Regions from separate parts of the Pseudomonas sp. 9.2(2024) genome, predicted to be linked through region 1. Evidence: predicted binding sites of a transcription regulator. Region 1 holds the regulator's gene; each other region holds the start of a gene.
What was found. Region 1 encodes sigma-54, which starts transcription at its own class of promoters, with help from an activator protein. Its sites were predicted from a motif close to ANTGGCATNNANNTTGCTNT; they were not measured.
Positions count from the first base shown of each region.

Region 2: a site for sigma-54 is predicted at 5,479-5,498, ahead of ABFB52_RS10260 (CmpA/NrtA family ABC transporter substrate-binding protein). Genes of this name have one in related genera too.
Region 3: a site for sigma-54 is predicted at 7,404-7,423, ahead of flgB (flagellar basal body rod protein FlgB). Genes of this name have one in related genera too.

Region 1 is NZ_CP155585.1:1,254,155-1,264,197, forward strand. Features, by position in the region: gene ABFB52_RS05480 (class II fumarate hydratase) at 1-960, shown strand, start outside; gene ABFB52_RS05485 (hypothetical protein) at 988-1,428, shown strand; gene ABFB52_RS05490 (superoxide dismutase) at 1,430-2,041, shown strand; gene ABFB52_RS05495 (ZIP family metal transporter) at 2,072-2,965, shown strand; gene ABFB52_RS05500 (HPr family phosphocarrier protein) at 3,003-3,278, opposite strand; gene rapZ (RNase adapter RapZ) at 3,294-4,151, opposite strand; gene ptsN (PTS IIA-like nitrogen regulatory protein PtsN) at 4,154-4,618, opposite strand; gene raiA (ribosome-associated translation inhibitor RaiA) at 4,630-4,938, opposite strand; gene ABFB52_RS05520 (RNA polymerase factor sigma-54) at 5,012-6,505, opposite strand; gene lptB (LPS export ABC transporter ATP-binding protein) at 6,692-7,417, opposite strand; gene lptA (lipopolysaccharide transport periplasmic protein LptA) at 7,417-7,962, opposite strand; gene lptC (LPS export ABC transporter periplasmic protein LptC) at 7,949-8,521, opposite strand; gene ABFB52_RS05540 (HAD family hydrolase) at 8,530-9,054, opposite strand; gene ABFB52_RS05545 (KpsF/GutQ family sugar-phosphate isomerase) at 9,055-10,029, opposite strand.
Region 2 is NZ_CP155585.1:2,259,576-2,269,618, forward strand. Features, by position in the region: gene ABFB52_RS10245 (bifunctional protein-serine/threonine kinase/phosphatase) at 242-1,912, opposite strand; gene ABFB52_RS10250 (nitrate/nitrite transporter) at 1,920-3,131, opposite strand; gene ABFB52_RS10255 (ANTAR domain-containing protein) at 3,562-4,137, opposite strand; gene ABFB52_RS10260 (CmpA/NrtA family ABC transporter substrate-binding protein) at 4,153-5,364, opposite strand; gene ABFB52_RS10265 (quinone-dependent dihydroorotate dehydrogenase) at 5,587-6,606, shown strand; gene ABFB52_RS10270 (ribosome modulation factor) at 6,745-6,960, opposite strand; gene rlmKL (bifunctional 23S rRNA (guanine(2069)-N(7))-methyltransferase RlmK/23S rRNA (guanine(2445)-N(2))-methyltransferase RlmL) at 7,491-9,761, shown strand; gene ABFB52_RS10280 (diguanylate cyclase) at 9,908-10,043, shown strand, end outside.
Region 3 is NZ_CP155585.1:4,899,179-4,909,221, reverse strand. Features, by position in the region: gene ABFB52_RS22075 (glutamine synthetase family protein) at 1-1,176, shown strand, start outside; gene ABFB52_RS22070 (MFS transporter) at 1,245-2,621, shown strand; gene ABFB52_RS22065 (flagellar brake protein) at 2,681-3,415, opposite strand; gene ABFB52_RS22060 (flagellar protein FlgN) at 3,511-3,978, opposite strand; gene flgM (flagellar biosynthesis anti-sigma factor FlgM) at 4,027-4,353, opposite strand; gene flgA (flagellar basal body P-ring formation chaperone FlgA) at 4,572-5,333, opposite strand; gene ABFB52_RS22045 (chemotaxis protein CheV) at 5,416-6,348, shown strand; gene cheR (protein-glutamate O-methyltransferase CheR) at 6,396-7,223, shown strand; gene flgB (flagellar basal body rod protein FlgB) at 7,465-7,872, shown strand; gene flgC (flagellar basal body rod protein FlgC) at 7,876-8,319, shown strand; gene flgD (flagellar hook assembly protein FlgD) at 8,335-9,063, shown strand; gene flgE (flagellar hook protein FlgE) at 9,094-10,043, shown strand, end outside.

The sequences.
Region 1 (10,043 bases):
ACCACCATCCACGTCAGCGCCGCGCTGGCTTTGCACGAACAACTGCTGCCGGCGCTGTTGCATCTGGTGCAAGTGATCGAGCGCAAGGCCGAGCAGGTGCATCACCACGTCAAGACCGGCCGCACCCACTTGATGGACGCCATGCCGGTGCGCATGAGTCAGGTGCTCAACGGTTGGGCGCAGCAACTCAAGGCCAATATCGGTCACCTGCAGGATTTGCTGCCAAGCCTGCAATCCCTGGCCCAGGGCGGCACGGCGGTCGGTACCGGGATCAACGCGCATCCGGAATTTGCTGCGCGTTTCAGCCGCCAATTGAGCCAGTTGACCAACGTCCAGTTCACGCCGGGCAAGGATCTGTTCGCTCTGATCGGCTCGCAAGACACTGCCGTGGCCGTGTCGGGCCAGCTCAAGGCCACCGCCGTGTCGCTGATGAAAATCGCCAACGACCTGCGCTGGATGAACTCCGGCCCGCTCGCCGGTCTCGGTGAAATCGAACTGGAAGGGCTGCAGCCGGGTTCCTCGATCATGCCGGGCAAGGTCAATCCGGTGATTCCGGAGGCCACCGCCATGGTGGCCGCGCAAGTGATCGGCAACGATTCGGTGATCACCATCGCCGGTCAGTCGGGCAATTTCGAATTGAACGTGATGCTGCCGATCATCGCCCAGAACCTGCTGAGCAGCATCGAGTTGCTGGCCAACTCCAGCCGTCTGCTGGGTGACAAGGCGATTGCCAGCTTCAAGGTCAATGAGTCGCGCCTCAAGGAAGCGCTGTCGCGCAACCCGATTCTGGTGACCGCACTCAACCCGATCATCGGTTACCAGAAGGCTGCCGAGATCGCCAAGCAGGCCTACAAACAAGGTCGTCCGGTGATTGATGTCGCGCTGGAGCACACCGACCTGTCGCGCAGCCAGCTGGAAGAGTTGCTCAATCCCGAGAAACTCACCGCCGGCGGCGTGTAAGCACCGCAACCGCTTTGGAGGTTCACCATGGAGCACTGGAAACGCACGATCGAACGGGCCAATCGCTGCTTCATGCTGGGCGAGCTGATCGATGCCCGCGAGGCTTACCTGCAAGCCCTGGCTTTGGCACAGGTGTTGTTCGAGCGCTGGGCCGATGCCGACGAAGCGGTGGCGGCCTGCGTCATTTCTCATCACAACCTGGCCGACCTGCATCTGCGCCTGAACCAGCCGGAGGAGAGCGCCGAGTACCTGTGCGCGATCCATCAACGACTGTTGCAGACCATGCAGGACGAGCGCCTGCGCCCGGCGCTGCGTGAAGCGGCCCTTCGCCAGAGCAGCAAGACCTACGTCGAGCTGCTCAATTTCATCAGCGAACACGGCGAATACCCGCGCACCCAACGCTTGCTGCACCCGGATACCGGCAATGCGCGCCGCGTGCCTGCCCAACATCACCATGGAGTCCACTGAAATGGCTTTTACCCTGCCAGCCTTGCCTTACGCCTACGACGCACTGGAGCCGCACATCGATGCGCAAACCATGGAGATCCACTACACCAAGCATCATCAGACTTATATCAACAATCTGAACGCTGCGGTCGAGGGCACCGAATTCGCGGACTGGCCGGTGGAGAAGCTGGTCGCCAGCGTCCAGCAACTGCCGGAAAAGCTTCGTGCGGCGGTGATCAACCAGGGCGGCGGTCATGCCAACCATTCGCTGTTCTGGGAAGTGATGGTGCCCAACGGCGGTGGCAAACCTGACGGTGCGCTGGCCAAGGCGATCGATGAGCAACTGGGTGGCCTCGACAGCTTCAAAGAGGCCTTCACCAAAGCCGCACTGACCCGCTTCGGCAGTGGTTGGGCCTGGCTCAGCGTCACCCCGGAAAAGAAACTGGTGGTGGAAAGCAGCGGTAACCAGGACAGCCCGCTGATGAACGGCAACACGCCGATACTCGGCCTCGACGTGTGGGAGCACGCCTACTATCTGCGTTATCAGAACCGTCGGCCGGAATACATCAGCGCTTTCTACAACGTGATCAACTGGCCGGAAGTTGCTGTGCGCTATCAGGCCGCGCTGGTTTAAGTCTCCTATAAAAACAATCCAAGGGTGACTATGGGCACTGAAACACTGGCGATCGGAAGTGGGCGTATGTTTCGTTACGCAATTGGATCGCTGCTGCTATTGGCGGGCATGACCTTGCTGGTGGCGCATGGGCTGGAATGGCTGAATCTGGAGCCGAGATTGTCGCGGGCATTGCAGGGCGGCGCGATCTGCGCTCTCGGCACTGCACTCGGCGCGGTTCCGGTGCTGGTGATCCGCAACATGCCCCAGGTCCTGGGCGATACGCTGCTGGGTTTTGGCGCCGGTGTGATGCTGGCGGCAACCGCGTTTTCGCTGATCGTGCCGGGAATCGCTGCCGCCGAAAGTCTGGGGCTTGGCCCGTGGGGCGCCAGTGGTTTGATCTGTTTCGGCATCATGCTCGGGGCGTTCGGCCTGTATCTGGTGGATCGCAAGGTGTCCGGGGCTTCGCCGGAAATGCTCATCGGCACTGTCGAGCATCCGGTGATTCCGCCACGTATCTGGTTGTTCGTGTTTGCCATCATTGCCCATAACATCCCGGAAGGCATGGCCGTCGGTGTTTCCGCTGGCGGCGGCATGCCGGACGCTGACAGCCTGGCGATGGGCATCGCCTTGCAGGATGTGCCGGAAGGACTGGTCATTGCGCTGGTGTTGGCCGGAGCCGGGATGTCGCGGGTCAAGGCGTTTCTGATCGGGGCGGCATCGGGCCTGGTCGAGCCGGTGTTTGCACTGCTGTGTGCGTGGCTGGTCAGCCTGGCGGAACTGTTATTACCCCTGGGACTGGCGCTGGCGGCCGGGGCAATGCTGTTGGTGGTGACTCACGAAGTGATCCCGGAGTCGCGGCGCAATGGTCACGACAAGCTGGCGAGCCTGGGATTGTTGATCGGGTTCTGCCTGATGATGGTGATGGATACGGCGTTGGGATGAGAGGGAGGCTTGCTCCCTCCCTCGACACTAAAGGCTTTCAACCGCCTTCGTCGAAGTAGTTGTTGATCAGCGCGACCAGCGCATCCATGGCTTCCTGTTCCTGATGACCCTCAGTACTCAGGTGGATTTTGGTGCCCTTGCCGGCGGCGAGCATCATCATCGCCATGATGCTTTTGCCATCAACCGTGGTTTCCGGGGTGCGACCCACTCTGATCGTGCAGTCGGGATATTGACCCGCCACGCCAACGAACTTTGCCGACGCCCGGGCATGCAGGCCCAGCTTGTTGATGATTTCGATTTCCAGAGCAGGCATCGCGGTGTGAATCCTTTAGCTGAGGTCGCGGTGGCGAACCTGGACGTTCTTCAGGGTTTTCTGCAGGGCCTGACCCAGGCGTTCGGTCAGGTAGACGGAACGGTGGTGTCCGCCGGTGCAGCCAATGGCAATGGTCACATAAGCGCGATTGCTTGCAGCGAAGCGCGGCAGCCATTTGAACAGGTACGCATAGATGTCCTGGAACATCTCTTCGACCTCCGGCTGCGCCGCCAGGTATTCCGCCACAGGCTCATCGAGCCCGGATTGTGCGCGTAATTCCGGTTTCCAGTACGGATTGGGCAGGCAGCGTACATCGAACACCAGATCCGCATCCACCGGCATGCCGCGTTTGAAACCGAACGACTCCACCAGAAATGCAGTCCCCGGCTCCGGTTGGTTCAACAGTCGCAGCTTGATGGTATCGCGCAGCTGGTAGAGGTTCAGATTGGTGGTATTGACCTTCAGGTCGGCCAGATCGGCGATCGGGCCCAGCAGCGCGGTTTCGTCGTTGATGGCTTCGGCCAGCGAGCGATTGGCATTGCTGAGCGGGTGGCGACGACGGGTTTCCGAAAAACGTTTGAGCAACGTTTCGTCATCGGCGTCCAGGTACAGGACATCACACTGGATGTGCCGGCTGCGCACTTCCTCGAGCAACTCTGGAAAGCGTGACAGATGGCTCGGCAGGTTGCGGGCGTCGATCGAGACCGCCACCTGTGGCTGGAGCATTTCGGTATGAACCAGCGCGCGCTCGGCGAGGTCTGGCAACAAGCCGGCTGGCAGGTTGTCAATGCAGTAGTAGCCGTTGTCCTCAAGGACATCCAGGGCGGTACTTTTACCCGAGCCGGAACGGCCACTGACAATGATCAAGCGCATGGTTACGGCCTGTTCTGTTCTTCCAGTACAACCTGGTACAAGGCTTCGTTGCTTGGCGCGCTGCGCAGTCTGTCGCGCACGTCCTTGCGGTCGAGCATGCTGGCAATCTGGCGTAACAGCTCCAGGTGCGCATCGGTGGCGGCTTCCGGCACCAGCAGGACGAACAGCAGGTCCACAGGCGCGCCGTCGATAGCGTCGAAATCGATAGGGGCATCAAGGTACATCAGCGCACTGATCGGCGCTTCGCAGCCCTTGAGGCGGCAGTGAGGAATGGCGATGCCGTTGCCAAAACCGGTGGAACCCAGTTTTTCACGGGCAATCAATGCCTCGAAGACATCTTGCATCTCCAGATCCGGGACTTCCCGGGCGATCAGGTTGGCAATTTGTTCGAGGGCTTTCTTTTTACTGCCGCCCGGCACGTTCACCAGGGAACGGCCGGGGGTCAGGATACTTTCAAGTCGGATCATGGGGGTGGGGGTTATCGACCGGTAGCGCCCTGAAGCAGGCTCTGGGTCTTTTCCTTATGCTTTTTGAGTTGTTTATCAAGCTTGTCGGTCAACGCGTCGATCGCAGCGTACATATCGGTATGTTCCGCGTTTGCGACGACCTCGTTGCCGGGAATATGCAGCGTGGCTTCGATTTTCTGCTTCAGCTTTTCGACGCACATCGTGACCTGTACGTTGGTGATCTTGTCGAAATGCCCTTCGAGCTTCTTGAGCTTGAGCTCGATGTACTCGCGCAGAGGCTGGGTAACTTCCAGTTGGTGTCCACTGATGTTGACTTGCATACAGCTTCTCCTTCGTTGCCAGTGCATAAAGCGGCAGGCCGAAGAGCCTGCCACTGGAACGCTGTAACGTGGCTTACATCAACCGCTTGCGTTCGCTCGAAGGCGCGATCCCGAGGGATTCGCGGTACTTGGCGACGGTGCGGCGAGCCACCTGAATGCCTTGTGCCTCCAGTAAACCAGCGATCTTGCTGTCACTCAACGGCTTTTTCTGATTTTCCGCGGCAACCAGTTTCTTGATGATCGCGCGGATCGCCGTGGACGAGCATTCACCGCCTTCTGAGGTGCTCACATGGCTGGAGAAAAAGTATTTCAGTTCATATATGCCCCGTGGGGTATGCATGAATTTCTGCGTGGTCACCCGGGAAATCGTCGACTCGTGCATGCCAACCGCCTCTGCAATGTCGTGCAGGACCAGCGGCTTCATGGCTTCGTCGCCGTACTCCAGAAAGCCGCGCTGATGCTCGACGATCTGGGTGGCTACTTTCATCAGGGTTTCGTTGCGGCTCTGCAGGCTCTTGATGAACCAGCGAGCTTCCTGCAACTGATTGCGCATGAAGGTATTGTCGGCGCTGGTGTCGGCACGGCGCACGAAACCGGCGTATTGGGCGTTGACCCGCAGGCGCGGTACCGATTCCTGGTTCAGCTCGACCAGCCAGCGCTCGTTGTCCTTGCGCACGATGACGTCAGGCACCACGTACTCGGCTTCGGTGGATTCGATCTGCGAGCCTGGGCGCGGATTGAGGCTCTGCACCAGTTCGATGACCTGGCGCAGTTCATCTTCCTTGAGCTTCATGCGCCGCATCAGCTGGCTGTAGTCGCGGCTGCCGAGCAGGTCAATGTAATCGGTGACCAGACGTTTGGCCTCGGCCAGCCAAGGGGTCTTGGCCGACAGCTGGCGCAATTGCAGCAGCAGGCATTCGCCCAGGTTGCGTGCGCCGATGCCTGCCGGCTCGAATTGCTGGATGCGGTGCAGGACGGCTTCGATCTCGTCCAGCTCGATGTCGAGCTCGGGATCGAAGGCTTCGAGAATTTCTTCGAGGGTTTCGTCCAGGTAGCCCTGATTATTGATGCAATCGATCAGGGTGACGGCGATCAGGCGATCGGTGTCGGACATCGGTGCGAGGTTCAACTGCCACAGCAGGTGGCTTTGCAGGCTCTCGCCGGCGGAGGTGCGGGTGGTGAAGTCCCACTCGTCATCGTCGCTGCTCGGCAGGCTGCTGGCGCTGGTCTGGTAGACGTCTTCCCAGGCGGTGTCAACGGGCAGTTCGTTGGGGATTCGCTCGTTCCATTCGCCGTCTTCGAGGTTGTCGACTGTCGGCGCGGTCTCCTGATAAGAAGGTTCCTGGATCTCGGTGTTGGGCTTCTGTTCGGCGTTGTCGGCCATGGGATCGGAGTTGTCGAAGTCGTCGCCGTCTTCCTGGCGTTCGAGCATCGGATTGGATTCCAGAGCCTCCTGGATTTCCTGTTGCAGATCCAGGGTAGACAATTGGAGCAGGCGGATGGCCTGTTGCAGCTGCGGTGTCATCGTCAGCTGCTGGCCCATTCTCAAGACTAGCGATGGTTTCATGGCAGGGGCTTAACACCTTATTCGCCGGCGCTATGCGCCATCCACTACAGGGCGCCGGAGCGCCAAACTTAAGCAAATTATATGCCTGAAACTGTCGTGTTTGCCTAGAGCGCTGTAACAATAAAAGCGTATAAAAAAGCGCTTCAACGTTACAGCACCCGGACGGCTGGTCGAATACCGTCGAGCTTACAGGCGGAACTCGTGGCCCAGGTAGACTTCCTTCACCAGATCGTTGGCGAGGATGGTCGCGGAGTCGCCTTCGGCGATCAACTGGCCATCGTTGACGATGTAGGCGGTTTCGCAGATATCCAGCGTCTCACGGACGTTGTGGTCGGTGATCAGTACACCGATGCCCTTGGCCTTGAGGTGGTGGATGATCTGCTTGATGTCGCCGACAGAGATCGGGTCGACACCGGCGAACGGTTCGTCGAGCAGGATGAATTTCGGTGCCGTGGCCAGTGCACGGGCGATTTCCACCCGGCGGCGCTCACCACCGGACAGGCTCATGCCGAGGTTGTCGCGGATGTGGCTGATGTGGAATTCCTGCAGCAGGCTTTCCAACTCCTTGCGACGACCGGCCTTGTCGAGCTCCTGACGGGTCTCAAGGATGGCCATGATGTTGTCGGCTACCGACAGTTTGCGGAAGATCGACGCTTCTTGCGGCAGATAGCCGATACCGGCCTTGGCGCGACCGTGCATCGGCTGGTGGCTGACGTCCAGATCGTCGATCAGTACGCGACCCTGATCGGCCTGGACCAGACCGACGATCATGTAGAAGCAGGTGGTCTTGCCGGCGCCGTTAGGGCCGAGCAGGCCGACGATCTGACCGCTGTCGATCGACAGGCTGACGTCGCGCACGACCTGGCGGCTTTTATAGGCCTTGGCCAGGTGCTGAGCTTTCAGAGTTGCCATTACTGGGTTTTCTCGTCGGTTTTCTTCTTCGGCTGGATCACCATGTCAATGCGCGGACGCGCTTCGGTGACCTTGTTGCCGGTGGCACGACCAGCGCTGGCCAGCTTTTTCACCGTGTCATAGACGATTTTCTCGCCCTGAGTGGTGTTGTTGTCCTTGTCGACGACTTTCGCCTTGTCGATCAGCACAACGCGGTTTTGCGCGGCGTGGTACTGAATGGTCACGCCCCAGCCCTGTACAGGCTTGGTGTCGCCCGCCGTCTGCAACTGCTCGAAGTAGGCAAGGTTGCCCACCGAGGTCACGACGTCGATATCGCCGGTCTGGGTGCGGGTGATGGTCACGGTGTTGCCTTTGACGATCATCGAACCCTGAGTGATGATCACGTCACCTTTATAGGTAGCAACGCCGTTCTTGTCGTCCAGCTGGGCATCGTCGGCCTGAATACGGATTGGCTGCTCTTGATCGTTCGGCAGAGCCCAGGCGCTCACGCTTCCCAGTGCTGCGCCCAGACTGAGCAAAATAGGGAGGGTTTTAACGAGCCTCATACTGTCCTCTTACGTTCGATAGCAGGTGTATCCTGCTTTCCTTCAAATACGCTTTCATTCCTACGCCAGTCGATACACCGCCAGCGCCGTCGATTCTAACGGGTTGCTGGGTCTGCGCATATTGCTGCTGCGGGAACACCGTCATGCGAGTGGAGGTGATCAGGGTGTCGCGGTTCTTTTCGTCGGTGCGCTTGACGCGTACCGAGTCGATCAGCTCGACCTCGGTGCCACCGGAGTTCACTTCACCGCGTTCACTGGTCACGTGCCATGGGAAATCGGTGCCACGGAACATGTTCAGATCAGGCTTGGTGACCAGTGTAATGTCGGTCGCCTTGACGTGCTCAGCCTTGTCGGACGTCATTTCGTACTGCACTTTGCCGTCTTCGAGGTACTGGATCGTGTGGGTATTGGTCGCATACCAGTCGATCGGGCTTTCCTCTGCCGAAACCGGCGGTTTGTCGAGGAAGCGTTCCGGGCTGATGTTCCAGTAGCCGACCGCACCGAATATCGCTGCGATGCAACCGAACAGCAGGATGTTGCGAAACTTTTTGCTAAACATGGTTGGACTCACAGGTACGCGTTGTTGGCGGCGTCGAGGCTGCCTTGGGCGCGCAGGATCAGTTCGCAGAATTCGCGGGCGGCACCTTCGCCGCCACGGGCCTGGGTGACGCCATGGGCGTGCTCGCGCACAAAGGGGGCGGCGTTGGCCACGGCCATGCCCAGCCCTACACGGCGGATCACCGGCAGGTCCGGCAGGTCGTCACCGAGGTAAGCCACTTGCTCATAGCTTAGGCCCAGTTGCTCCAGAAGACCGTCGAGCACGACCAGTTTGTCTTCGCGGCCCTGAAACAGGTGCGGGATCCCCAGGTTTTTTGCCCGGCGTTCGACCACCGGGGTCTTGCGACCACTGATGATGGCGGTCTGTACACCAGCATTCATCAGCATCTTGATGCCCTGGCCATCGAGTGTATTGAAAGTCTTGAACTCGCTGCCGTCTTCAAGGAAGTACAGGCGACCGTCGGTGAGGACACCGTCGACGTCGAAAACCGCCAGTTTGATGGCTTTGCCGCGTTGCAGCAGATCGGTGCTCATTTACATCACTCCTGCGCGCAGCAGATCGGAGAGGTTGAAGGCGCCGATCGGGCGATCCTCTTCATCTACGACAACCAGCGCGTTGATTCGGTGGTCTTCCATGATTTTCAGGGCTTCGGCCGCGAGCATCTCGGCGCGGGCGGTCTTGCCGTGCACGGTCATTACCTGGTCGATGGTGGCGCTATGGATATCAATGCTGCGATCCAGGGTGCGGCGCAGGTCGCCGTCAGTGAAGATCCCGGCCAGTTTGCCGTCCGTTTCAAGAATGACGGTCATGCCCAGACCCTTGCGGGTCATTTCCATCAGCGCGTCCTTGAGCAGGGTGCCGCGCTGTACCTGCGGCAGTTCCTGACCGGCGTGCATGACATTTTCCACTTTCAGCAGCAGGCGTCGGCCCAGTGCGCCGCCCGGGTGGGAAAAGGCGAAATCTTCGGCAGTGAAGCCGCGCGCTTCCAGCAGCGCCACGGCCAGGGCGTCGCCCATGACCAGCGCAGCGGTGGTCGAGGAGGTCGGTGCGAGGTTCAGCGGGCAGGCTTCGTGTTCGACGTGAACGTTGAGATTGACCTCGGCAGCCTTGGCAAGCGGCGATTGCGGGTTGCCGGTGACGCTGATCAGCTGGATGCCCAGGCGCTTGATCAGTGGCAGCAGGGTGACGATTTCGTTAGTGGAGCCGGAGTTCGACAGGGCCAGAATCACGTCATCGCGAGTGATCATGCCCATGTCGCCGTGGCTGGCCTCGGCCGGGTGCACGAAAAACGCCGGGGTGCCGGTGCTGGCCAGGGTCGCGGCAATCTTGTTGCCGATGTGCCCGGACTTGCCCATACCGACCACGACAACACGGCCCTTGCTGGCCAGAATCATCTCGCAAGCGCGTACGAAATCGGCGTCGATATGGGGCAACAAGCCTTGTACGGCTTCCACTTCGAGGCGGATGGTGCGTTGTGCCGATTGAATCAGGTCGCTGGTTTGGCTCATGTCAGAAATCGTAT
Region 2 (10,043 bases), 1.0 Mb from region 1:
AACAAAAAAGGCGTCCCGCCAGTTACCTAGCGAGGACGCCTTTGTCCTTGTCCCGTTCTCTCGGGAAGCCTGGCCTTCGTCGTTGAAGGTCGGGCTTTATGTCAGTTGGAAACGTTAATGCAGTGGTTGTGCCAAGTTGCGCTGAGCCGCGATTTCACTGGGGTAATGCTGGAAATGGCCAGATGTTCGATGTGGTTTTTGCACTGAATGGAAGCGGCACGCCCGTTAATGGAGCGCCACATCAGCCATGAAACAACAGGAACAGCAGGACCAGATTGCCCAGCAGTGCCAGTAACGCCAGTGTCCGCCAGACCTTCAACGGCTCACGTTCCAGCAAGGGACGAGGGCGCACACTCAGGCTGCGGCGCTCACCTTGCTCCAGAATCAGCAGCCATTCCTCGGCGGTTTCATAGCGTTGCAAAGGATCGGCCGCCACACCGTGTTCCAGACACTGCGCCAGCCACTCCGGCAGATCCGGGCGATAACGCCCGGCACTCACCGGCACCCCGAAACGCGGGCGCTGGAACGCTTCGATCTCGCCGTAGGGAAAATGCCCGGTGAGCAAGAAATACAAGGTCACGCCCACCGCATACAGATCCTGTTGTGCGCTGGGTACTGCGCTTTGAAAGGCTTCCGGTGCGATGTAGCTCGGGGTTCCGGGCAAGGTCGACGGTGCGTCCTGCGACAGACCGGGACAATACGCCAGACCGAAATCCAGCAGGCGCAACTCGCCGTCGTCCCCCAGGTGCAGGTTTTCCGGTTTGATGTCGCGGTGCAGGATCTGCCGTCGATGCAACAGGCCGACAGCCCGCAGCAGGCGTTCGGCCAGATCCTGCCACTGAGCCAGTGGCAGCGGGCCGCTTTGTGCGAACAACTGCGCCAGGGTCGTCCCTGAATATTCACGCATCACGTAGTACAAATGCTGACGCTGGCCGGCGCTATGGACTTCAGGAAAGTGCCGCCCGGCGACGCGTTTGAGAAACCATTCCTCCGCCAGCAAGGCCTGACCGGCCTGAGCATCGTCTGCCAGTTGTGCAGGCAACGTCTTCAACAGCCACGCCTGGCCCTGACCATCGAGCACGCGATACAGCAACGATTGCTGGCTCCGGCTTATAACCTCTTGAACCCGCCAGCCTTCAAAGTCCTGACCCGGTTTCAGCGGCGGGGGCAGCGGCCACTGCTGCAAATGGATCAGCGCGTCGCCGAGGCTGGCCTCGCCGACGGCATCCACTCGCACCAACAGCGCGCTGGCGTTGTCCTGACTGCCGGCCAGATGCGCGGCGTTGACCAACGTTAGCGCGGCACTGTTCAGATCCGGTTGATCGCGCAGGATTCCGGCGATGGCGGTATCGCCGAGCGCCGCCCACACGCCATCACTGAGCAGCACGAAACATTCGCCGTCACGCAGTTCGCCATCGAGAAAATCCAGCACCAGATGCTGATCCAGTCCCAGTGCCCGCTTGAGCACATGCTGCATGCCCGGTTGATCCCAGACGTGATCTTCGCTGATCCGCTGCAAGGTCTCGGCGTGCCAGCGATAGACCCGGCAATCGCCTACGTGGGCCAAGGTAAATCGCCGGCCGCGCAGTACCAGCGCACTGACCGTGGTGAGCAACGGCTGTCCGCCACCGTTGGCCTGCAACCAGCGGTTTTGTGCGAGCAGCAGACGATCGAGGGCCTGGGCCACGCTCCAGGTTTCCGGGGTAGCGTAGTAGTCCAGCGCCAGCGCCTGCAAGGTCGAACGCGCGGCCAGCCCGCCATCGGCGCACTGGCTGACGCCGTCGGCGATGGCGAACAGGAAACCCTTGCTGGCAGCCAGCGCCGGGGCGGGGGTCACCAGGCGCAAAGCGTCCTGATTTTCCGCGCGGGGGCCGGTGGCGCTGGCTTCGGCAAAGCTCAGTTGCAGAGCCATTCGGGCTTCAGACCCGGGCAGCGGTCACGGCCGCCGAACCCCAAGTGGTTCTCCAGCGACGTTTGACCCCGTGCAGGCCGAACCACGCCAGCACGCCAAGGCTGGCGAACAACCACAGCGCCAGCTGATAGCTGCCGGTGCTCTGTTTGATCGCGCCCATGCCTGCCGCCAGGGCAAAACCGCCAATGCCGCCGGCCATGCCGATCAGCCCGGTCATCACGCCGATTTCGCGACGGAAACGTTGCGGTACCAGTTGGAACACCGCGCCATTACCCGCGCCGAGACCGAGCATGGTGCAGACGAAAAGTGCCAGCGCCGCGTAGGAACTTGGCAGGTTGAAGCCGACCGCCGCGATGCAGACGGCGGCTACCGTGTACATCGCCAGCAGGGTGCGGATACCGCCGAACCGGTCCGCCAGCGCGCCACCCAGCGGACGCATCAGGCTGCCACCGAACACGCAGGCCGCGGTGTAGTAACCGGCGGTCACCGGGCTCAAACCGTATTGATCGTTGAAGTAGCCGGGCAGGGCGCTGGCCAGGCCGATGAAGCCGCCGAAGGTGACGCTGTAGAAAAACATGAACCACCAGCTGTCGCGATCGCCCAGGGCCTTGAAGTAGTCGGCCATGGACTTGGCTTTCGGCCGCTCCGGCGCGTTTTTCGCCAGCCAGGCGAACAGCACCAGGGTCAGGATCAGCGGAATCAGGGCGAAACCGAACACATTGCTCCAGCCGAACGCCGCCGCCAGCACCGGGGCGATCAGTGCCGCGAACACAGTCCCGGAATTGCCGGCCCCGGCGATGCCCATCGCCTTGCCCTGATGCTCTGGCGGATACCACTGCGAGGCCAGCGGCAGGGCCACGGCGAACGAGGCGCCGGCCATGCCGAGGAACAAACCGAGCAGCAGGGCCTGTTCGTAACTGTGGATGCCAAGCTTCCAGGCGCCGAACAGTGCGCAGATCACGATCACCTGGCCGATCAGCCCGGCGGTTTTCGGCGACAGGCGATCGGCGAGCATGCCCATCGCAAAGCGCAGCACCGCGCCGGCCAGAATCGGCGTGGCCACCACGAGGCCGCGCTGTTGGGTGGTCAGGTGCAGGTCGGCGGCAATCTGCACCGCCAGCGGGCCGAGCAGGTACCAGACCATGAAGCTCAGGTCGAAATACAAGAAGGCCGCGAACAGGGTCGGGGTGTGGCCGGATTTCCAGAAGCTTTTATTCATCGCGCACCTCAGCTGTTAAGAATCTCGAGAAGGAGTCACAAGCCAGCAAGTGGAGCGCCGCCACGGCCGCACCACCGGCCCCGGGCTGTGGGGCCAAAACGCAAAAACGCCGCTACCCGGATCGCCGAAAGGGGCGAAGAAGGTGAGCGACGTCTTTGTCGTAGGTGGGGCAACCGCCGTTGGTTACCTGTAGGGATTGCTTAGCGAGATTTGTGCCAAGTCAAAATCAAAAGCCCCTCACCCTAGCCCTCTCCCGGAGGGAGAGGGGACTGATCGGGGGATATTCGAGAGATACGCCGACGTGAACGATCGGCTTTGAATCCATAATCGACTGGGTTTTTCAGGTCGATGTATGACGCAAGACACTGCGGTCGGTTCCCTCTCCCTCCGGGCGGTCCGACGTTTCGGGAGGGTTAGGGTGAGGGGCTTTTCAGCCGAGCAACTCGCTCATGGCAATGATCTGCTCCGCCACCTGAATCAGTTTCTGCTGGCGGCTCATGGCCTGGCGGCGCATCAGGGTGTAGGCCTCTTCTTCGTTGCAGTCCTTCATTTCCATCAACAGGCCCTTGGCCAGTTCGATTCGTTTGCGCTCGGCCAGTTGCTGGTCGCGGGCCTGAAGCTGGGCGCGCAAGGCCTGATCGCTCTCGAAGCGGGCCATGGCCACGTCGAGAATCGGCTGCAGGCGTTGTGCGTGAATGCCTTCGACGATGTAGGCACTGACCCCGGACTTGATCGCCTGACGCATCACGCCGGGGTCATGTTCGTCGGTGAACATCACGATCGGCCGTGGCTGGTCGCGGCTGACCAGCACCACTTGCTCCATCACATCGCGGCTCGGTGACTCGGTATCGATCAGGATCACGTCCGGACGCACCGTTTCGACGCGCGCCGGCAGGTCGATGGTCAGACCCGACTCGTCGATCACCTCGAAACCGGCCTCGGTCAGCGCGGCTTTCAGGCGTCCGACTTTTTTCGCGGTGTCGTTGATCAGCAGAATGCGCAGCATGTTCGCGGTCTCCTGTCAGCGTTGGGCGAAAAGGGGCGCGCTGTCGCTCAGCGCGTGGAGCTTGAAGCTTCGGGCGTAGGCGGCCGGGTCGCTGCCGTCCCAGATTTTGCCGTCGATCAACTGGCTGCTGCGCATGTCCTTGCCCCAGGCTGCGACGCCCACAGCAGTCGCCGCGTCGCGATAGATCTCCAGTTGCTGCACCTGACGGGCGACGGCGAGGTAATCCGGGTCATCGCGCAGCAAACCCCAACGGCGGAACTGGGTCATGAACCACATGCCATCCGACAGGTACGGCAGATTCACCGCGCCATCGCCGTGAAAGCGCAGGGCGTGCGGATCCTGCCAGCGATTGCCGAGGCCATCGTCGTAGTTGCCGAAAAAGCGCGGTTCGATGCAGGACACCGGGGCGTCGAGGTACTCGCTGGCGCTGAGAAGTTGCGCGGTGCTGCGGCGGTTTTCCGGGCTTTCTTCGATAAAACGGCTGGCTTCGAGGACCGCCATCACCAGCGCGCGGGCGGTGTTGGGGTATTGCTCGACGAAGGCGCGGGTGCAGCCGAGGACTTTTTCCGGGTGATCGGGCCAGATGGTCTGGCTGGTCGCCAGCGTGAAACCGAGATCCTGCTGCACGGCGCTGGCCGCCCACGGCTCGCCAACGCAGAGGCCATCAATACGCCCGGCCTGCAGGTGCGCGACCATTTGCGGTGGCGGCACCACCACGCTGTCGACATCCTGCAACGGATGAATGCCCTGGCTCGCCAGCCAGTAATACAGCCACATGGCATGGGTGCCGGTCGGAAAGGTCTGGGCGAAGGTCAGTTTTGCGCGGGTTTGGTGCACATGGTGGTGCAGCGCTTCAGGACCGGTCACGCCCAGGCCCTGCAAACCGTGGGACAGGTTGAGGCTCTGACCGTTCTGGTTCAGGCCCATCAGCACCGCCATGTCGGTCGGCGCGACACCGCCGATGCCCAAGTGCACCGCGTAGATCAGACCGTAAAGGCTGTGGGCGGCATCGAGTTCGCCACTGACCAGATTGTCCCGCAGGTTGGCCCAGGAACTCTGGCGCTTGAGGTTCAGGGTCAGGCCGTAAGGCTGGGCAAAGCCCTGAGTAGCCGCGACCACCAGCGAGGCGCAGTCGCTCAGGGCCATGAAGCCGAGGTTGATCGCGCTTTTTTCCGGGGCATCGCTGCCGTTGACCCAGGCCAGCGGCCCGGCGGAGGTTTGAGTCATGAAAGCCACCCTCAAAAAAAACGTCGTCCCAGGCTTTGCCCGCGCAAAACCGAGAGACGACGCCATTGTCCTTGCCTGCACGCCACCATTGGCCTGCGGGCTGATGCCGAGGAAGGTGCAAGGCATATGCCATGCGCACGGATTTACCCGTGCGCCTCGCGCGGCGGGGCGATGCCCGGCTATAATCGCCGCCTCTTTTCGCCGCCCGAGTCATAGCCGCCCATGTACACCCTGGCCCGTCAGCTGTTGTTCAAACTTTCCCCGGAAACCTCCCACGATCTGTCGCTGGATCTGATCGGCGCGGGCGGGCGTTTGGGCATCAACGGCTTGCTGTGCAAGGCCCCGGCGTCGCTGCCGGTGACCGTCATGGGCCTGGAGTTCCCGAACCCTGTCGGTCTGGCGGCCGGTCTGGACAAGAACGGCGCGGCCATCGACGGCTTCGCGCAGCTGGGGTTCGGTTTTGTCGAAATCGGCACCGTGACCCCGCGCCCGCAGCCGGGCAACCCGAAACCACGGATTTTCCGTCTGCCGGAAGCCGAGGCGATCATCAACCGCATGGGTTTCAACAACCTCGGTGTGGATAACCTGCTGGCGCGGGTGGCGGCGGCCAAATACAAGGGCGTGCTGGGGATCAACATCGGCAAGAACTTCGACACCCCGGTCGAGCGCGCGGTAGACGACTACCTGATCTGCCTGGACAAGGTCTACGCCCACGCCAGCTACGTCACGGTCAACGTCAGTTCGCCGAACACCCCGGGCCTGCGCAGCCTGCAATTTGGCGACTCACTCAAGCAATTGTTGGCGGATCTGGCCACGCGCCGCGCTGAACTGGCCCTGCGCCATGGCAAACATGTACCGCTGGCGATCAAGATCGCGCCGGACATGACCGACGAAGAAACCGCGCAGGTTGCGCAAGCACTGATCGAAACCGGGATGGACGCGGTGATTGCCACCAACACCACCCTCAGCCGCGTGGGCGTCGAAGGCATGGAACATGGTGACGAGGCGGGCGGTCTGTCCGGCGCGCCGGTGCGTGAGAAGAGCACTCACACCGTGAAAGTGCTGGCGTCCGAGCTGGGCGGCAAGCTGCCGATCATCGCGGCGGGCGGTATCACCGAAGGCAAGCATGCGGCGGAGAAGATCGCTGCCGGCGCGAGCCTGGTGCAGATCTACTCCGGCTTCATCTATAAGGGCCCGGCGCTGATCCGCGAGTCCGTGGACGCGATCGCCGCCAAGCGCTGATCGACGGAAATAAAAGGCAGGCATAAAAAAGGGCTCCTCGAAGGAGCCCCTGGGCCGTAGCCCGCCGTCCGGGAAGGACGTGCATGGTGATCAGGTTGTTACGAAATCAGATTGTCGTGTCGGAATAAGTGCCCTGTGTCAGCCGACGGCGTGAAGTTCGTTGAGTCTGTGGATTCCCGCAGTGCCGGTCATACCGTCCCAGTTGTCGCCGCGTCCTTCTCGCCAGCCGTTGATCCAGGCTTGACGTACCGACGGTAGAGTAAATGGGCAAAGCTCACGGGATTTGCCACCAACGCCATATTGATATCCGCGCAAAAATGCTCTTTCCAACGGATCACGCTTAAGTCTTCTCATAGGGTGTTTCCCTCACTTGTTGACTGTTTTTGTCGCGTCGACCTCAATTGAGGTCTGGCAGAAAAACTCTGCCGTTGGCGGCTCGCTGCCGGCGTGGCGAGCCAAGGTGTTGACGCCGTTGCGACGTCAACCTGTGTCCAGTTCTAACCAATGAGTCACATCGATGGAATGACCGTTTTGTCATAAGGACGTAACGAAAAAGATGCTATGGCCATAAGTAACCGCGTATTTATCCAGCGTCTATTGGCCAAACCCCGGTATGATCGGCCCCGCGCTGGATGATGAGGTTAATCCTTTAGTGAGAATGACCCACGTTTACGCTGGGGTACTATTCGACGAAGGGTTGCTTTGAGTCATTTTGTTGCTTCAACTTTTTTATCTGTCCCGGCATCTAAGCTCTTTTAACCCGAGCAGCGGGGATGGAACGGCACACCTTCGTGCCACGCGGGCGCTCTTGTAGAAAAGCGCCTGATTGAAAACCGGATCGGCAATGCGTTGCCGGTTCATTAGCCAAAGGCTCTGGAAAAACCATGTCCGACCGTTTCGAACTCTTCCTCACTTGCCCCAAAGGCCTTGAAGGCCTGCTCATCGAGGAAGCCGTCGGGCTTGGCCTTGAAGAGGCCCGCGAACACACCTCCGCCGTGCGTGGTATGGCGACCATGGAAACCGCTTATCGCCTGTGCCTCTGGTCGCGTCTGGCCAACCGGGTGCTGCTGGTGCTCAAGCGTTTCCCGATGAAAAACGCGGAAGACCTGTACCACGGTGTACTCGACGTCGACTGGCAGGATCACATGCTGGCCGATGGCACCCTGGCCGTGGAATTCAGCGGCCACGGTTCGGGCATCGACAACACCCACTTCGGCGCCCTGAAGGTCAAGGACGCCATCGTCGACAAACTGCGCACCCCGCAGGGCGACCGCCCAAGCATCGACAAGCTCAACCCGGATCTGCGCATTCACCTGCGCCTGGATCGCGGCGAAGCGATTCTGTCCCTCGACCTTTCCGGCCACAGCCTGCACCAGCGCGGCTATCGCTTGCAGCAGGGCGCCGCGCCGCTGAAGGAAAACCTCGCGGCCGCGATCCTGATCCGGTCCGGCTGGCCGCGCATCGCCGCCGAAGGTGGCGCGCTGGCTGACCCGATGTGCGGTGTCGGCACGTTCCTGGTCGAAGCCGGCATGATCGCCGCGGACATGGCGCCGAACCTGCGTCGCGAGCAGTGGGGCTTCACCGCCTGGCTCGGCCACGTGCCGGCGCTGTGGAAAAAGCTGCATGAAGAAGCGGTCGAGCGTGCTGCTGCCGGTCTGGCCAAGCCGCCGCTGTGGATTCGTGGTTATGAAGCCGACCCACGCCTGATTCAGCCGGGCCGCAACAACGTCGAACGCGCCGGCCTGAGCGAGTGGATCAAGATCTATCAGGGCGAAGTGGCGACCTTCGAGCCGCGTCCGGACCAGAACCAGAAAGGCCTGGTCATCTGCAACCCGCCGTACGGCGAGCGTCTGGGTGATGAAGCCAGCCTGTTGTACCTCTACCAGAATCTTGGCGAGCGTCTGCGTCAGGCCTGCCTGAACTGGGAAGCGGCGGTGTTCACCGGCGCGCCGGACCTGGGCAAGCGCATGGGCATCCGCAGCCACAAACAGTATTCGTTCTGGAACGGCGCGCTGCCGTGCAAGCTGTTGTTGATCAAAGTCCTGCCGGATCAGTTCGTCACTGGCGAGCGTCGTACCCCGGAGCAGCGTCAGGCCGAACGCGAGCAGGCTGCTTACGATCAGACGCCGAACGAGCCGCAAGAGCGCAAGTTCAACAAGAACGGCAACCCGATCAAACCGACGCCGGCCCCGGCGCCAGTGATTGAGCAACCGCGCCTGAGCGAAGGCGGGCAGATGTTTGCCAACCGCCTGCAAAAGAACCTCAAGGCCATGAGCAAGTGGGTCAAGCGCGAAGGCATCGATTGCTACCGCGTCTACGATGCGGACATGCCGGAATACGCCATGGCCATCGACCTGTACCACGACTGGGTGCACGTTCAGGAATACGCCGCGCCGAAGTCGATCGACCCGGAAAAGGCCTCGATCCGCATGTTCGATGCGCTGGCGGCCATCCCGCAGGCGCTGAACATCGACAAGAGCCGCGTGGTGGTCAAACGCCGCGAGCGTCAGAGCGGCACCAAGCAGTACGAGCGTCAGGCGGCTCAGGGCAAGTTCAATGAAGTGACCGAGGGCGGCGTGAAGTTGCTGGTCAACCTCACCGACTACCTCGACACCGGGCTGTTCCTCGACCACCGGCCAATGCGCATGCGGATCCAGAAAGAGGCCGCCGGCAAGCGCTTCCTCAACCTGTTCTGCTACACCGCAACCGCCAGCGTGCACGCAGCCAAGGGCGGCGCGCGCAGCACCACCAGCGTCGACCTGTCGAAAACCTACCTCGACTGGGCGCGCCGCAACCTGTCGCTCAACGGTTTCTCCGACAAGAACCGTCTGGAGCAGGGCGATGTAATGGCGTGGCTGGAGAATTCCCGCGACGAATACGACCTGATCTTCATCGATCCGCCGACGTTCTCCAACTCCAAGCGCATGGAAGGCATCTTCGACGTGCAGCGTGACCAGGTGCAGTTGATCGACCTGGCCATGGCCCGACTGGCGAGCGGTGGGGTGTTGTACTTCTCCAACAACTTCCGCAAGTTCCAGCTCGAAGACAACCTGGCCGAGCGTTACGCGGTCGAGGAAATCACCGCCAGCACCATCGACCCGGATTTCGCCCGTAACGGCAAGATCCACCGCGCCTGGAAAATCACGGCTCGTTGACGCTCTGCAAAATTGGATCCACAGAGCCTTGATTTTTAAAGGCTCTTGGATCCGTTCAGAGCTAGCCAAATTAGTGGCTAATAGCTATAACTCACACACGGCCGATGGGGTTTTTCCCGCAGATGCTGACGTAGTGAGTGGCTTTTATGTCGTTGCACCCCGTGCGCCCGAAGATATTGGGTTTTATCAGCGAAGACGTCTCGGCCTGGCTGGTCGGGGTGCTGGTATTGCTCGCCGGCGGAATTCTCACGGGGCTGCTCGCCTGGGGCACCCTCAATCAGT
Region 3 (10,043 bases), 2.6 Mb from region 1:
ATCATGGGCGGTTATCCCGCCGCGAAATTCTATGGCAGCGATGACGGCGATCTGGCGCTGGTGGCCGATCCTGCGCAGATCCATCCGTTGCCATGGAGCGAAGAGCCACGGGCCTTTGCAATCTGTGATGCCGACGAGTTGACCGGCGAAAGCTCCAACCTGTCGACCCGTGGTCAGCTCAAGAAAGTCATTGCCCGCTACGCAGCTCTCGGTCTGGCGCCGGTGGTAGCGACCGAACTCGAATTCTTTGTGTTCGCCCCGAACACCGACCCGACCCAGCCGTTCCAGCCGCCAGTCGGTCTCGACGGTCGTCGCGAGGACGGTCACTCGGCGTTCAGCGTCAGCTCCAATAACGGTCTGCGGCCGTTCTTCAGTGAAGTCTATAAATGCATGGCGGCCCTCGGTCTGCCGCGCGATACCTTCATGCACGAAATGGGCGTCAGCCAGTTCGAGATCAACCTGCTGCACGGTGATCCGCTGTTGCTGGCCGACCAGACCTTCCTGTTCAAACACCTGCTCAAGGAAGTCGCGCTCAAACACGGTTTGACCGTGGTGTGCATGGCCAAGCCGCTGGCGCACACGCCGGGCAGCTCGATGCACATTCACCAGAGCATCGTCGAAATCGGCAGCGGCAAGAATGTGTTCAGCGATGCGGACGGTCAGCCGACTGCGATGTTCCGCCACTTCATCGGCGGGCAGCAGGCGGGCATGGCTGATTTCACCGCGCTGTTTGCGCCGAACGTCAATTCCTACCAGCGCCTGTGCCATCCGTTTGCATCGCCGAACAATGCCTGCTGGTCCCACGACAACCGCGCTGCCGGACTGCGTATTCCGGCCAGTTCGCCGGTCGCGCGTCGGGTCGAGAACCGTTTGCCGGGGGCCGATGCCAACCCGTACCTGGCCATCGCCGCGAGCCTGGCCGCCGGCTTGTACGGCATCGAGCATGAACTCGAACCAAGCGAAGCGATTCAGGGCGAGTTCGAAGTGCCGGACAATCTTTCGCTGCCGTGTACCTTGCACGCGGCGCTCGAACGTCTGAAACGCAGCCAGCTTGCAAAGGAACTGTTCGGCACGGAGTTCATCGAAGGCTACATCGCTTCGAAGACCATGGAGTTGACCAGTTTCTTTGATGAAATCACTCCCTGGGAACGCCGTGTTCTAGCAGCCCAGGCCTGACGACATGTCGCCGTCGGGCTATCGTTTGATAGCCCGATACTTACCGCAAGGAGCCGCTCGGAACGCCGATGCGCCAAATCTGGAAATCCTTTCGAGCGCTGTATTTCGCCTCGCTGATGATGTTGATCGGCTCGGGCCTTCTTTCTACTTATCTGGCTTTGCGTCTGGCTGCCGACCATGTCGACGGGTTGTGGGTCGGTGCGTTGATGGCGGCCAACTATTTCGGTCTGGTGCTGGGCGGCAAGATCGGTCACCGCCTGATTGCCCGGGTCGGGCATATCCGTGCCTACTCGGCGTGTGCCGGGATCGTCGGTGCGGCGGTGCTCGGTCATGGCCTGGTGGACTGGCTGCCGGCCTGGCTGGTGCTGCGGACCATCGTCGGCCTCGGCATGATGTGCCAATACATGGTCATCGAGAGCTGGCTGAACGAGCAGGCTGACGCCAATCAGCGCGGTCTGGTGTTCAGCGGCTACATGATCGCGTCGTACCTGGGGCTGGTGCTCGGTCAGCTGATTCTGGTCATGCACCCGGGCCTTGGCCTGGAACTGCTGATGCTGGTCGCGCTGTGCTTCGCCCTGTGTCTGGTGCCGGTGGCACTGACCCGGCGGATTCACCCGGCACCGCTGCACCCGGCGCCGATGGAGCCGCGCTTTTTTATCAAGCGCGTACCGCAATCGCTGAGCACGGTGCTCGGGGCGGGGCTGATCATCGGTTCGTTCTACGGTCTGGCGCCGCTGTATGCCTCGCAGCAGGGGCTGTCCACCGAGCAGGTCGGTCTGTTCATGGGTAGCTGCATTTTTGCCGGGTTGGTGGTGCAGTGGCCGCTGGGCTGGTTGTCCGACCGCTATGACCGGGCGCTGCTGATTCGTTGCTTTGCGTTGTTCCTCGCGATTGCCGCGTTGCCGCTGGCGATCCTGCCGCAGGTGCCGCTGGAGGTTCTGTTCGTGGTCGGCTTCCTCTGCTCGCTGGTGCAGTTTTGCCTGTACCCGTTGGCGGTGGCGTTCTCCAACGACCACGTCGAAGGCGAGCGCCGGGTGTCGCTGACGGCGATGCTGCTGGTGACTTACGGCGTAGGCGCCAGTATCGGGCCGCTGGCGGCCGGGGTGCTGATGAAGCTGTTCGGGCCGCAGAGCCTGTATGCGTTCTTCACCTTTTTCGCGTTGGTGCTGGTGTGGCGGATCCGACCTAAAGCCGTGACCAATCTGCACCAGGTGGACGATGCACCGCTGCATCACGTGGCGATGCCGGACAGCATGTCCAGTTCGCCGCTGGTAGCAGCGCTTGACCCGCGGGTTGACGAGCAGGTGGTGCAGGAGCAGATGCAGAATACGGTCGCTCCGGAGCCTGAACCTGAACCTGAACCAGAACCTGAACCAGAATCTGCCGCGCCCACCGACTCGACAGTCGAAGACGAGGGGCCGGACATCACTCCCGCCAAGCCGTGATCCGGGCATAAAAAAACGGGCAGTCACCGCAGTGACTGCCCGTTTTTCATGCCTGCCGATCAGAGATCGTCTTTATCGAACCGACGCGCTTCGCGCTGCAGTTGATAAACGAAACGCTCGACGTTCCGGGCCGCCGGGCCGCTGATGTTGTGAAAGCGCAGGCCGGCGAAGGTGATGTTGAGCTTTTCTTCGAAGTGCAGGTAACGCAGCTCGACCGATACCGGTTGGTTGCCGAACAGCGGTGCGGCGATCAGGCGATCATAGACCTGGCCCAATTGCAGGCGGTCGGTGATATCGCCTTCAAAGCGCAGCTTGCAACCCGTGGCCGAGATGTCCAGCAATTTGCCATCCAGCGGTGCCTTGAGCTTTTCGCCGCCGAGCACGACGCTGACCAGGTCGGTCAGTTTCAGTGCGGCGCGAAAGGCGTTGCGGCGCTGGTGATAAACCACTTCGGTGGGAAGGTCGCCGGTGTAGAAGCGGTCGCCGTCGGAGTCTTTGATGCTCAGCGTCCCTGTGCATTCCCAGGCAATGCGCACGCCATCATGAAAACCCTCAACCTTGAACGGTTCGCCTGCTTCCAGAAAACGTTCGCCGTCGCGCGGGATCATCTCATCAAGCTTGATCGAACCGTTTTCGCGATCGACTTCAATCAGGTAGCTCTGGAAGCGCTGGCTGCGCTCGTGGAACGTAATGATCAGCGGATCGTGGCTCTCTTGCAGCTGGCGCAGATTGCTGGAGATCTCCAGGGGCGTGGTGAGCACCTTTGGGGGCTGCGGAGCGTCATCGTTGGACACGTTAAATCAATCTCCAGACAAAATTTGACTACGACTGGCCAGTATTTTGCCAGCATGTTTCGCACGTTGATAGGGCGCAAGCATAGAAGAAAGCATCACGCCTGGCTGAGCGCGCGTGGTTTCTGCAGTTTGGAGAAGGTGCCGCTGGCATCGTAGAGCGCGGGAGGCTCGCCGCCGGTGAGGATTTTCAGCTGATTGGCCGTAGCGGCCTGCTGCATGATGATCGACTGGCCGTTCTTGACGTTGGCGGCCTGGCACTGGGCAATCAGGTCGGTCAGGACATCGCTCTGGCTCAGCAACTGATCGCCGATGCTCGACTGGCTGGCCAGTTGTTCCAGGCCTGCGCGGTCGAGCGACAGATTGAGACTGGCGAGGATTTCGCTGCGCTTGCGGCCATGCTGTTCGAGCAGAATGATCAATGCCTGTTTGCGCGCCAGAATTTCTTCCAGCAGAGGCATGTCGCGACCGTGCAAGGCGAGGGACTCGGTTTGCAGTAACTCCAGCAATTGTTGAGCTGGAGCAAAGTCGTCGGTGATCAGTTGCAATAAATTAGTGTCGTGCATGGCTGGCCTTGGGTTTTAAGCGTCCAAAAGCCTGGCGCTGACCGAGGCCTAGCGCTGGGCTTCGAAATTAAGCAGTTTGCTGGCTACACGGTTGCTGTCGACCTTGTAGCTGCCATCGGCAATCGCTGCTTTCAACTCGGCCACGCGGGCTTTATCGACGGCAGGCTGATCGCGCAGCTTGTCAGTGACCTTCTGCAACTGTTGAGCCTCATTGCTGAGGTGTACCGATTCCCCGCTTTTTGCGGTACTGGCCTGTTCGGCCGGGGTATTCAGCGGCGCGGAGGTGCCGGTTTCGGCGGTTTCCTTGGCGTTGCTGGTACGTGTACTGCCCGTAAGTGACGAGGAGCTGTTCAAACGGCTGAAATCGATGACCATGTTAAAAACCTCTGGGAATTTGGACGCTTGCCATGTTCTCGGCCATCCCCTGGAAAACTTTAGGCTCATTTAGCAATGAGCTTGCATGCGCCGTTGCAGATCCTGCTGCGGCACAGTTTAGGGAACAGCTCTGGTCAGCGCCAGTTTTCTGCTTGGGTACTCAGGGGCTTTTCAAATATCCGTTCATACAGCCGCTCACATCACCGCTACATGGCCGTTCACATGGCAACTTCCACCTGGCCCGGCGCGATAACCTGCGCCTTGATAACCCGTTGGGAATTGAGGTTTTTCACCCGAATCTGTTCTTTCAGGCCGCCGTTCGACAGGGCTTCGCCCGGCATGCGGACGGCGAGGGTGCCGCTGCGGGCGGTGATCACCACTTGATCGCCCTTGCGAACCACTTCCGCCTGTTCCAGATGCACCAGGGTGATGACTTGATCGGCTACCGTTGGTCGGGTCAATTTCTGGCCGATGGCTTCATCCACCGACGTCAGGAAACCCTGATTGATCGTGCTGACGTCGCGCTCGCGCAAGGTCACGTCTTGAGGCTCGATGATGCCGGCGCGTTTGAGTGGCCGCGTGGTGGTGACAATCTCGCGAAACAGGCGGACTTGAGCGGGCACGAACACCGTCCAGGGGGAGCTGCCTTCGCAGCGGACCTTGACCGTGACACGGCCCAGAGGGCGTGCCGGACTCTCCAGTGTCGCTGTCAATTCCTTGTCGCACATAGGCATGCGCATGCGGGGATCGAGCTGGTTGACCTCGATTTCATAACGGCCTTCCGTTTGACTGGTAGCCAGATAGTCTTCTACGGTGAATTCAAGAAAGCCCTGAGTGACGCCGATAAGCATGTCAGGCAAGGTAACCGCATCAGCACCGGCAGGGCTGCCAGCGAAAAAAAGGCAAACGGCGGACATCGCGCAAAGCCTTCTGCGGAGGGGAGATGTCAGGCGTCGGAAAAATGTCGTTTGAGCGTTCATACGAGTTAAAAAGCAAGCGCCGTGCCGTTTAGCAATGAATGTGCGTCGCAACAACACTTGGCGTTGGTGTAGGAGTCTGGGCATGGCTGGTGTAATGGATTCGGTGAACCAGCGCACGCAACTGGTGGGGCAGAATCGCCTGGAGCTGTTGTTGTTCCGTCTCGACGGCCAGCAGCTCTACGGGATCAACGTGTTCAAGGTTCGGGAAGTGCTGCAATGCCCGCAACTGACGCTGATGCCCAAGTCCAGTCCTGTCGTGTGCGGGGTGGCGAATATCCGGGGGGCGACCATTCCGATCCTAGATCTGGCGATGGCGACCGGCTCCGGTGCTTTGAAAGACAAGAACAGTCCGTTCGTGATCATCACGGAATACAACACCAAGACCCAGGGTTTCCTGGTGCGCTCGGTGGAACGAATCGTGAACATGAACTGGGAAGAGATTCATCCGCCGCCCAAAGGCACCGGACGCGATCACTACCTGACCGCTGTGACTCGGGTCGACAATCAGTTAGTCGAAATCATCGACGTCGAAAAGGTGTTGGCGGAAGTCGCGCCGACCCCGGAAGCGATTTCGGTCGGCGTGGTGGATGTCGAGACCCAGAGCAAGGCGTTGTCGCTGCGGGTGCTGACGGTCGATGACTCGTCGGTGGCGCGCAAGCAGGTGACGCGTTGCCTGCAGACGGTCGGTGTCGAAGTGGTGGCGTTGAACGACGGCAAGCAGGCGCTGGATTACCTGCGCAAGCTGGTCGACGAGGGCAAGAAGCCGGAAGAAGAGTTCCTGATGATGATCTCCGACATCGAAATGCCGGAGATGGACGGGTACACCCTGACGGCCGAGATCCGCAGCGACCCTCGCATGCAAAAGCTTCATATCATCCTGCATACTTCGTTGTCGGGTGTGTTCAATCAGGCGATGGTCAAGAAAGTCGGTGCCGATGACTTCCTGGCCAAATTCCGTCCTGATGACCTGGCATCCCGGGTAGTCGACCGGATCAAAGCAGCAGATATCAGCTAAGGGCCTTTTGCCCCTGGCGTTCAACACGATTTAAGAGGCGGCATCATTTGTCTACGGGTAATTTGGATTTCGAACAGTTCCGGGTCTTCCTGGAAAAAGCCTGTGGCATTTTGCTCGGTGAAAACAAGCAGTACCTGGTGTCGAGCCGTCTCAACAAACTGATGGAGCAGCAAGGCATCAAGTCCCTGGGTGAGCTGGTTCAGCGCATCCAGACCCAGCCGCGCAGCGGTTTGCGCGAGCAGGTGGTCGATGCCATGACGACCAACGAAACCCTGTGGTTTCGCGACACCTATCCGTTTGAAGTCTTGAAGAACAAGGTGCTGCCCGAAGCGATCAAGGCCGCTCCCAACCAGCGTCTGCGGATCTGGTCGGCGGCCTGCTCGTCGGGTCAGGAACCCTATTCGCTGTCGATGTCGATCGACGAGTTCGAGCGGACCAACATCGGCCAGTTGAAGATGGGTGTGCAGATCGTTGCCACCGATCTGTCCGGCAGCATGCTGACCAACTGCAAGACCGGCGAGTACGACAGCCTGGCAATCGGTCGCGGTCTGTCCGCCGATCGTCTGCAGCGCTACTTCGACCCGAAAGGGCCGGGGCGCTGGGTGATCAAGGCACCGATCAAGAACCGGGTGGAGTTCCGCTCGTTCAACCTGCTCGACAGCTACGCAAGCCTGGGCAAGTTCGACATCGTGTTCTGCCGCAACGTGCTGATCTACTTCTCCGCCGAGGTGAAGAAGGACATCCTGTTGCGCATCCACAGCACGCTGAAGCCGGGCGGTTATCTGTTCCTTGGCGCTTCCGAGGCGCTGAACGGTCTGCCGGATCATTACCAGATGGTTCAGTGCAGCCCGGGGATCATCTACCAGGCGAAGTGATCAAGACCGGCAACACCAGAAACGGGAGTCCTCAGGGGCTCCCGTTTTTTTATGCCTGAAGGTTTTGCCGGTGGCAGGTGGCGGCAGAAAAGCGGCATCCGGCGGAAACCGGTTGCCGCTTTTCTGGCATTGCCGCGTTGCCGGTTCCGCGCAAAGCCCCGTAATCCGGGGCTTTCTGAAACTGGCACGCCGCTTGCTATAACCCTGTTACGAAAAATCCGGTCACCTGAAGGTTCCCGACATGAGCATCAGCTTCGATAAAGCGCTCGGCATTCACGAAAAGGCTCTGGGCTTCCGCGCCCAGCGTGCCGAAGTGCTGGCCAACAACATCGCCAACGCCGATACCCCGAACTACAAGGCGCGGGATCTGGAGTTCTCCAAAGTGCTCGAAGCACAGAGCCAGAAGAACGCCAACGGCACCATCGCCCTGAACATGACCAACAGCCGTCACATCGAAGCTGAAGGGCTGGGCAATGGCGACGAGTCGCTGATGTATCGCACGCCGATGCAGCCGTCGATCGACCAGAACACCGTGGACGCCCAGCTGGAACAGTCGAACTACGCGGAAAACGCGGTCGGCTTCCAGGCCAGCTTCACCCTGCTCAACAGCAAATTCAAAGGGCTGGTATCAGCCCTGCGCGGAGAGTAATCCATGTCCCTGTCCAGCGTTTTCAACATTGCCGGCAGCGGCATGAGCGCCCAGACCACCCGCCTCAACACCGTGGCTTCGAACATCGCCAACGCCGAGACCGTCTCGTCGAGCATCGATCAGACCTACCGTGCCCGTCACCCGGTATTCGCCACCATGTTCCAGGGCGGCCAGAGCGGCGGCAGCAATTCGCTGTTCCAGAACCAGGATGCTGCGGGCCAGGGCGTGCAGGTCATGGGCGTGGTCGAAGACCAGAGCAACCTCGAAGCGCGCTACGAGCCGAACCATCCGGCAGCCGACGCCAAGGGCTACGTCTACTACCCGAACGTCAACGTGGTGGAAGAAATGGCTGACATGATTTCCGCGAGCCGGTCGTTCCAGACCAACGCCGAAATGATGAACACCGCCAAGACCATGATGCAGAAGGTACTGACCCTCGGTCAGTAATAAGGGGCGACTGCCATGAGTGTTACCGATACCACCAGCAGCCTGACGATGAACGACATACTGGCCAACTCTTCGAAGAAGACCAGTAGCACGACCACCGGCGGCATCGCTTCGGCCACCAACAGCTCGACCGGCGGCCAGGCCCTGGGCAAGGACGCGTTCCTGCAACTGCTGGTAACCCAGCTGAAGAACCAGAACCCGCTCGACCCGCAGGACAACAGCGCATTCGTTGCCCAGCTGGCGCAGTTCAGCAGCCTTGAGGGGATCACCACCCTCAACAGCACCGTCAGTTCGCTGGCCGGCAACTACAACTCGTCGCAAGCCCTGCAGGCTTCGTCGCTGGTCGGTCGCAACGTGATCGTGCAGACCAGCTCGGTACAGCTCGACGATCCGAGCAAAGGCATGACCGGTTCGGTCACCGTTCCGTCGTCGATTGCCGGCGGCACCGTCTCCATCACCGACAGCAGCGGCACCGTTGTTCGCACCATCGACCTGGGCAGCCGCGCAGCCGGCAATGCGAGCTTCACCTGGGACGGCAAGGACAAGGACGGCAACCTGGTGAAAACCGGTACCTACACCGTCAAGGCGAACGCCTCGATCAACGGCACCGCGACCGACCTGGCGACCTACCTGCCAGCCACGGTCACCAGCGTGACGATCAGCCAGACCGGTGGCGAGCTGATGCTCAACCTGTCCGGCAAGGGCACTGTTGCCCTGTCCAAAGTACAAACCATTGGTATATAGAGCCGACTAACCGGCACAAAGGAGTGGAATATGTCTTTCAATATCGGCCTTAGCGGTCTCTATGCAGCCAACAAGCAACTGGACGTGACCGGCAACAACATCGCCAACGTCGCGACCGCCGGTTTCAAATCGTCCCGTGCAGAATTCGAAGACGTCTACTCGGCGACTCGCCTGGGTAGCGGCAGCAAGGTCATCGGTAATGGTGTGCGCCTGGCCAACGTTTCCCAGCAGTTCACCCAGGGCGACATCAACAACACCGGCAACGTGCTGGACATGGGCATCAACGGTTCGGGCTTCTTCACCCTGAGCAACAACGGCTCGATCTCCTACACCCGTGCCGGTACGTTCAAGGTCGACAAGGACGGCTTCATCACCAACACCGACTACACCTCGCGTCTGCAAGGCTATGGTGTGGACTCCAACGGCAAGGTCATCAACGGCGTGTTGACCGACCTGAAGATCGACACCTCGAACCTGGCGCCGAAGTCCACCTCGCTGGTGACCTCGACCATCAACCTGAACTCGACCGCTCCGGTGATCGACGACACAGTGGCGGCCGGCAAGTTCGACCCTAGCAAGACCGAGACCTACACCAAGTCGTTCAGCACCCCGATCTATGACAGCCAGGGTAACTCCCACGTCATGGACCAATACATGGTGAAAACCGGTGCCAACACCTGGAAGGTCTACACCCTGGTAGACGGTCGTAACCCGGATGCTACCGGCAGCGATCCGAAAGTCACCGCACCTGTCGCTTCGACCATGACCTTCGACTCCACCGGTCAACTGACTCAGGTCAGCACGCCGCCTGCCGTGATCAGCAGCGACCTGAAACTCACTGGCTGGGTACCGGGTACTGTCACCAACGGCGTGTGGAAGGCCAACGGTGCTTCGGCGAACCCGGCTGGCATCACCATTTCGATGGCCAAGACCACTCAGTTCAACGCTGACACCGCGCGTTCGATTCCGACTCAGGATGG